One region of the Catenibacterium mitsuokai genome, then DNA from elsewhere that is predicted to be linked to it. Evidence: a T-box and tRNA genes for the amino acid it is inferred to sense, from the RefSeq annotation. Region 1 holds a T-box; the other holds one or more tRNA genes.
What was found. A T-box is a leader RNA that pairs with one kind of tRNA and senses whether it is charged. The one in region 1 lies ahead of lysS (lysine--tRNA ligase), so its partner is inferred to be a tRNA-Lys.
Positions count from the first base shown of each region.

Region 2: it encodes a tRNA-Lys, which carries the amino acid that the T-box ahead of lysS (lysine--tRNA ligase) is inferred to sense. The anticodon was not compared.

Region 1 is NZ_CP102271.1:200,170-204,618, reverse strand. Features, by position in the region: gene lysS (lysine--tRNA ligase) at 409-1,893, opposite strand; T-box leader at 1,932-2,141, opposite strand; gene NQ499_RS01015 (YitT family protein) at 2,212-3,069, opposite strand; gene NQ499_RS01010 (MurR/RpiR family transcriptional regulator) at 3,137-3,865, opposite strand; gene NQ499_RS01005 (RDD family protein) at 3,897-4,449, opposite strand, start outside.
Region 2 is NZ_CP102271.1:799,986-804,434, forward strand. Features, by position in the region: gene NQ499_RS04025 (septation ring formation regulator EzrA) at 1-137, shown strand, start outside; gene NQ499_RS04030 (cysteine desulfurase family protein) at 187-1,323, shown strand; gene thiI (tRNA uracil 4-sulfurtransferase ThiI) at 1,328-2,524, shown strand; tRNA gene NQ499_RS04040 (tRNA-Lys) at 2,618-2,693, shown strand; tRNA gene NQ499_RS04045 (tRNA-Lys) at 2,749-2,824, shown strand; gene NQ499_RS04050 (HAD hydrolase-like protein) at 2,933-4,369, shown strand; gene NQ499_RS04055 (IS3 family transposase) at 4,446-4,449, opposite strand, start outside.

The sequences.
Region 1 (4,449 bases):
CATTCTTATTCTATTACCGAAATTTGCTCTGAGTATTTCACCATACTCTTTGTAAGATTTGTTCGGCTATCTACCAAAGTAAGAAACATATCGTCTATCTTAATATCCTCTTTACTTTTGAAATGGTCTGTATAAGCCACGTCATACCCTTTGCAGGCAAATAACGATCCCTTTTCTTTGTTTAGGCCAATGCACATGATTAATATGCTTAATTGTATGAAAAAAATGCCAATATAATAAATTAACACAACTGATAACGCATATATAACAATAATCTTCTGTGAAAAAAAACATTATCAAATAAGGATATCTGCAAAAGATATTATCAATAACAATATAAGCAGAATGTGTAAATTGCTAATCACAAAAAAAGTATATGGTTCATTATCCATATACTCTTAATAGTCCTTATTTATTCTTCATATGTGGGAATAAGATAACTTCACGGATAGTTTCCTGACCAGTTAATAACATAACTAATCTGTCGATACCCATACCCATACCACCAGTTGGTGGAAGACCGTATTCAAGGGCTTCTACATAGTCCATATCCATTTCGTTGGCTTCATCGTTACCTAATTCTTTTTCTTTTAACTGATTTGCGAATCTTTCATACTGATCATCTGGATCATTTAATTCTGTGAATGCATTTGCATATTCGTTACCACAGATGAATAATTCGAATCTCTGAGTGAAACGAGGATCCTGTAAGTTCTTCTTTGCGAGTGGAGAGATTTCAATTGGATGACCATATACGAATGTTGGTTCTACAATTGTTTCTTCTACATACTTTTCAAAGAATGCATTGACAATATGACCATATGCAAAGTGTGGTTCTACTTCAATACCATGTTCTTCAGCAAGTTTCTTAGCTTCTTCAAAAGTCTTCTGTTCACCAAAGTCAACACCAGTCTTTTCTTTAATTGCATCAACCATAGAGATTCTCTTGAATCCAGGTGCTAATGAAATAGAATGACCTTTGTATTCTACATCATAAGTACCATTGACTGTCATTGCGGCATTCGCGATGATACCTTCTGTTAAGTCCATCATACCTTCAAGGTCAGAGAATGCTTTATATACTTCGATAGTAGTGAATTCTGGGTTATGAGTTCTGTCCATACCTTCATTTCTGAATAAACGACCGATTTCATAAACAGCATCCATACCACCTACGATCAATCTCTTAAGGTTTAATTCTGTTGCGATTCTTAAGTAGAAATCTTTATCTAATGCATTGAAATGAGTGATGAAAGGCTTAGCTGCAGCACCACCAAGAATAGAGTTCATGATTGGTGTTTCTACTTCTGTATAACCTTTGTCATCTAAATAATGCTGGATTGAACGAACAATCTTAGGTCTCATGAAGGCTACTTTACGTGCTTCATCATTCATGATTAAGTCAACATATCTTCTTCTGAAACGTTCTTCAGTATCTGTTAAACCATGGAACTTTTCTGGTAAAGGTCTTAAAGCCTTAGTAAGGTGTGTATACTTTTCTACTCTTACAGTTAATTCACCAGTATGAGTCATGAATACTTCACCATCAATACCAATGATATCACCTAAATCACTCTTCTTAACTAATTCATAAACATCTTCACCAACAGTATCTTTCTTGATATATAACTGGATTTTTCCATCTCTATCAAGAAGGTTCATGAAGCATACTTTACCTTTTCTTCTCTTTGCAACAATACGACCTGCAATACTTACAGCTGGTTTGCTTTCTTCTAATTCTTCTGCAGTCTTATCGCCATAGTTCTTTCTAATGTCTGAAGTATAAGCAGTCACATCAAATCTCTGTCCAAATGGATCAATTCCAAGATCTTTAAGTTCCTGTAACTTCTGTCTTCTTACTAATTCCTGATCAGTAAACTTTCTTTCTTCCATGTCTGTTCTCCTTCTTTAGAATATAAAAACTCTCATCCGCTAGGGACGAGAGTCAACCGTGGTACCACCCTTATTCATCTACATAAGTAGACCTCATTAAGCCTTAACGCGGCAACACGTTATTTTATCACGTTAGATCCAAAATACAGCTCCCAGTCTTTATTCATATCAACTTTCCCATTCCTTTACACCAGCCAGGAATTCTCTCTGCGTTCCATCGATATTACTCTTCTGTTCATAGCTTTTACTCAAGTATTATAGACAATAAATAAATGTGTTGTCAAGGTCAATTTAGCAGCCTGATTCAATCTAATTTATCTATAGACGTTTTTCAAATCCACCAAGGATTTCTGAATCCTCACTAATAGTCACAAATGCCTGCGGATCAATATCATGAACAAGTTTCTTAAATGTTTTCATTTCATATTTATTGATTGCACAATAAAGAATATATTGATCATTTTCTGTATAAGCACCCTTACCCATCCAGTAAGTCACACCTCTACCAGTCTTTTCCATAATCACATTCTTCATATCTTTTTCTTTGGTGAAGATTAATGCTATCACATTGATATTCTGGTAGTGGATACGGTCACTAATGAAATACAATACAAATACAAAGATAATAGAATAAAGTGTAGTCTGTAAATCAAAGATAAATGCACAGCAAGTTAAAATAACAGCATTCACAATAGTTGATAACTTACCTACTGAGAATCCTGGTTTAGTCTTAGATAAGCATACACCGGCAATATCAATACCACCTGTACTACCACTACCTTTTAGGGCAAGTCCTACACCAACGCCACACATAATAGCCCCAAAGATACAGTTAGATAACATATCGGGCATTACTGGATGTGTTAAGTTAGGTAAGACAGATAATGTAATAGTCTGTACAACAATACTCATACCTGTTTTAAGACAAAATTCTCTGTTCAAGATTCTATATCCCATAATAAATAATGGAATATTAATCATGAAGTTGATGATCCCTACAATATTCATTGATTTAGGGATTGGTAGAAGTTTTCTTACAAAAACTTCGATAATCTGTGATGTACCAATTACGCCTCCAAAGTTCAAGCCATTAGGTGTTACGAACAACCAGATTCCTAAAGATAATAAGATACTTCCAGCGATAACTTCGCCGTACTTTTCTAGATTTTCCCTCATAGCGTCCCTCTTTCTTCTCATATCATAGAATATTTAAACAAATAAAAGAATGCCTTTCAAGCATTCTTTAGTAAATTCCATATTCTATAAACAGATTCGCAATAGACTCAATAATATAAAGAACAGGTACCTGTGTTGCTGAACTATAAAAGTCACTATTTTTGGTACTTGGCATATAGTACGTAAGAGCTAAATCAGACATCTTTGCAGCTGTTGAAGAGGCACTATTGGTAATCACAATAATCTTAATATCATATTTTTTTAAGTCTTTGATACGATCAATGATTTCTCTTGTTTCTCCTGAAACTGTGAAGAAAAGAGCACAGTCATTTTGATCATACATCCCCCTAAAACGGCTACTGAAGTCTCCACTATACATTGTACGTTTTCCCTTACGATTAAATAAAGAAGCCGCAAATTTCGCAATCGCATCACTTAAGCCAATGCCAGAACAGATCACCTCGTGACTGTTCACAATTATTTCAGCCGTTTGATGAATAAGATCATCAAACTCTTTATTGTCTACTCGATTAAAATAATCGAGAATATAATTTAAAGCACGTTTATTTTGTATAGGTTTATCTTCCTGATCCAGTTTCATTTCTGCTTTCCATTCTAAAAATCCTTTATAACCAAGTTTTTTAGCTACTCTTGTAATCATAGAAGAAGACACATGAAGATCTGTAGATAAATCAATAAGTTTCATATGGATCACTTCATGACGATGAGAAATGATGTAGTTGTAAATATCTAATTCTAAATCACTTAATTGATTCATTTGATCTACCGTAACCATAAAATACCTCCAAAAGGTATTTTATCACACTTTATGCAAATCTCTTTTTCATTTTCTTATTCTGTTTCTTATTTTTCTTTTCAATACTCAACAACATATTCTTGTAGTCTTCTGACTTAATGTCTACAACAAGTGTATGTGAGACAATATCATGTAATGATTTCTTAGACTTTAAGATAATCACAAGTATTGCAGATAATATAGTAATAACGAGTCCTACTTTATTCCAGATAGAGGCAATATTGTATCCAGTTAAGACATTGACTAACTGATGAAGCATATTACTGCATGTATAAATACTTCCTTCTACTAAGAAGATCATAATAACCTGTCTGATGATCAGTTGTTTCACATTCACTTCTTGATAGTTGTCATTCACAATCTTTAAACCAAGTAGTTTCTTTCCTAAAGTCTGTCCTTTCCAGATTATAGGTAATACGACATAGTACACAAATGCAACTGAGAGTGAAAGAACACCTGCAAGTACTTGATAATATCCCTTAAATATAGATAACTGCTGAGGAATATAGACAGCATCCTTATGAAGAGACATATATAACAAAATAAGAGGAAGTGATGATAAG
Region 2 (4,449 bases), 600 kb from region 1:
AACTTACTAAGGCTGAAGTCTTATTTAGAAATGGTGAATATCGCAATGCATTACAGGTTGCAGTTGATATTCTAGAAAGACTTGAACCAGGAAAATATGAAGAACTCATCAAAAGAAAAGAAATTAAGTCCGCTTAGTGTGGACTTTTTTCTTTTATATCGTTATTATTTAAGGCGGGGTGATTAGATGATTTATCTAGATTATGTAGCGACAACTCCTCTTGATGAGGAAATACGCTCTACATATACAAAACTATTAACAAATTATTTTGCGAATTCTGATTCTGCTTATGCACCAGGTTATGAGGTCAGTCGTTTGATTGAACAGTCACGTTCACATATTGCGAAGTTACTTCATGTAAGTCCTGAAGAATTAATCTTTACATCATGTGCATCAGAGTCTAATAATACAGCTATCAAAGGAACGGCCTTCCAATATATGAATAGAGGAAAGCATATTATTACAACGGCCTTTGAACATTCAAGTGTAGCTAATACTTTTAAGCAGCTAGAAGAAGTATTTGGGTTTGAAGTGGATTATGTGTCTGTTGATTCAAAAGGACATCTTGATTTAGAAGAATTAGAATCCCTTATAAGAGAAGATACGATTCTTGTTTCTACAATGTATGTCAATAATGAAGTAGGAACAATTAATCCTATTCATGAAATTGCTTCTATTGTCCATAAAAAGAATCCTAAGACAAAATATCATGTTGATATGGTACAGGCTTTAGGTAAGCTGTCTATTACGCTGGATGATATTGATTTAGCCACTTTCTCAGCACATAAGGTATTTGGTTTAAAAGGAAGTGGTTTACTCTATAAGAAGCGTACTGCAAGTATTGTTCCTCTTATCAATGGAGGACAGCAGGAAAATGGCTTAAGAGGTGGAACAAGCAATGCCTGTGTGGATATTGTGCTTGCGAAAACAATGCGTAAAGCAATTGAATCTCAAAAGAGTCACTATGATTATGTCAAATCACTTAATGACTATTTACGTGAACAGTTAAGTGAAATGGACAATATTGTCATCAATTCACCAGAAGATGCGAGTCCATTCATCCTAAATATTTCATGTCCACACTATAAACCAGAAGTCATTGTGCATGATTTAGAAACTAAAGGAATCTATATCTCGACAAAGAGTGCCTGCTCAAGTAAGAAAGTAGAAATCTCTCATACTCTTCAAGCAATGCATTTGGATCCTCTTATCAGTTCAAGCGCATTAAGACTTTCATTCTCACATCTCACTACAAAGCAGGAACTAGATATATTCCTAGATGCTTTAAAAGATACATTAAATAGAATTAAGAAACAGAGGTAATTAGATGAAACCAGATCATATTCTTGTTCGTTTTGGAGAACTTACAACTAAAGGAAAGAACCGTAAACAATTTATTAGAAAACTATTAAAGAATACAAAAGAAATACTTCATGACTATTCTGCCTTAGAGTATGAATTAACATATGACCGTCTTTATATTTATTTAAATGAAGAAAATGCGGAAGAAGTGACAGATAAGTTAAAGACAATCTTTGGTATTCACAACTTCTCTTTATGTTATAAGGTAGAACATGACTTAGAAAAGGCCAAGGAAGTTGTTACTTATATTATTGATCATGATGAAGGTCATACTTTTAAGATTGATACAAAAAGACATGACAAATCATATCCTAAGACATCTATTGAGATGAATAAGGAAATTGCAGGATATGTATTCCATCATACTACAAAAGAACTATCAGTAGACGTTCACAATCCAGATATTTTAGTACGTGTAGAATATAGAAAAGATGCTATTTATATTATGGATAACATGATTCCGGGTGCTGGAGGCTATCCAGTAGGTATTGGTGGTAAAGCCTTATTAATGCTTTCAGGTGGTATTGATTCGCCTGTTGCTGGTTATTTGACGATGAAGCGTGGAGTAGACTTAGAATGTATTCACTATGCTTCTCCACCTTATACAAATGAATTGGCAAGGGAAAAGGTATTAGACCTAGTGAATGTATTAAAAGACTATACACATGGTTCTATTAAAGTTCATATCGTTCCGTTTACTGAACTACAGTTATCTGTCTATGACCATTGTGATGAATCTTATGCAATGACAGTTATGCGTCGTATGATGTATAGAATTGCGGAAGGTGTTGCAAAGAAGAATGACTGCTTAGCTATTGTGAATGGTGAAAGTATTGGTCAGGTGGCATCTCAGACACTTGAATCAATGAATACAATTAATCAGGTTATTACAACGCCTGTTATTCGTCCTGTTGCATGTATGGATAAATTAGAAATTATTAAGATTGCTGAAAAGATCGGTACATATGATATCTCTATTAGACCATATGAAGACTGCTGTACAATCTTTACACCACATAACCCAGCAACTAAACCTAAGGCTTATAAAGCAGAAGGCTATGAAGCGAAATGGGACTTTGAAACAGAAGTACAGAAGTGTATTGATCATACAGAAACAATCATCATAAACTCTAAATATAAGAATGATGAAGATCTTTTTTAAAGGTTTTTAAAAAAATGTAAAAAAAGTTCATAAAGTAGTTGACGAAGTGTCCTTAATCGTGTAATATATAACTCGTCGGTTGAGGACACACCTCTCTCCGTAGCTCAGTTGGTAGAGCATCTGACTCTTAATCAGAGGGTCCACGGTTCGAGCCCGTGCGGGGAGACCATTTAAAATTTAACAGGATAAAACCTGATACTCTTGATAGAAATATCAAGAACTATCTCTCCGTAGCTCAGTTGGTAGAGCATCTGACTCTTAATCAGAGGGTCCACGGTTCGAGCCCGTGCGGGGAGACCATTTGAAAATAAGGCAGAACTTCGGTTCTGCTTTTTTGTTTATAGGATAGCATATCATTTAGGAATTATGCTATAATGATGTTTAGATTAGGGAAAGGGGTATTATTTTATGAGAGAGGATACAGAATTAAAACTAGCAATCATAGAACTGGATGGATGTATATTCCCCCTAAACAGGCTCCGTTATAATTTCTATAAGAATTTATGTAAGAAGAAAAACATTACTGTTACAGCGGATGAGTTTTATCATGCTTTAGGTAATATGTATACAATGTATGAAACACTTCCTCTTGCAGCAACACTTAATAGTAATAAGTTGAATTCAAGTGTTGAAAAAGATTTATACAATTATTTGAGTATGAAGGGCTTATCACCAAAAGATGGTGTGATTGAATTATTTGAATACTTTCATCAGAATAATATTCCAATTGCAGTTGTTTCTACACATAAGACAAAATCAGCTATTAATTATCTAGAACTTGGTTCTTTATATCGTAAGGTGGATTATGTTATTGGATGTGATACAGACATTACGCCACTTCCATCAGAAGAACTTCTTGCATATATTGATAAAAGATTCCAGGTAACGCCTAAGGATACATTAGTCATTACTTCTATGAATGGTATTCTTCATTCAGCTAATAATATTGGTATGAATACCATCTATTTAAATGATCTGGTAGAAGCAGGAGATGATGAAATCAGCTGTTCTTATCAGGTGGCCAATACAATGTATGAAGCATTAAATGATATTCTTTTTGGTCGTTATGAAGATTACAAGATTTTTGAACCACTTCTTGGCATGGATAAAGAGATGTCTGTGGCTAAATTAAAGTCTTTATTTGCGAATTTACAGGAAGTTTATAAAGATGATCCTGATTTATTAAAGATCATTAAATCTACTTATATATCTAAGTTATCAGAACTTACAAGAGAGCGTCCTCGTCGTTTTACTTTCAATGATGAAGATCTCGCAGAATTAGAAAAAGAGGAAGTCGAAGAACCTGCTGTAGAAGAAGAAAAAGAAGAACCAACGGCCCTTTCACTTAATGCACAGGATACGGCTGCATTGAATGATGTGATTGCAAAGGTGATGGAAGCTGAAAATAACCCTCCAAAAGAAGAGGAAAAAGAAGAAATCAAAGAAGAACCAGTCGTAGAAGAACCAAAGAAAAAACCAGATCATCATATAATTAATACATTTATAAATATTAGTTATGTCTTATTACTTTCATTGATGATTTTATTACTTGGCTTGGTTGTTCATGTTGCTTTAGGTAATATGATGGATCATCCAGTTGTAAAGGTCCTACATACAATCAGTCTAGCCTATATTGGTGTTGCTGAAACAATCTTTAAGACAATCTTCAACGGTCTTCATTCTCTCACGAATGCAGTACCTGACTATTATACTTATATGAATAATAATCAGGTGATGACAGTTTCTGCATTAAAGATGATTCATTGTTATATATTGAATGTAGTTGTTGTGACAATCAGTGAAATTATTAAATACTATACACTAAAGAAAAAGAGCTCAAACTGATCCGCCCCTGTCAAGTAGACAGGTGAAATAATTAAAAACATGTACCTATGCCTGCCACTACGTGGCAGGCATATTTTTAT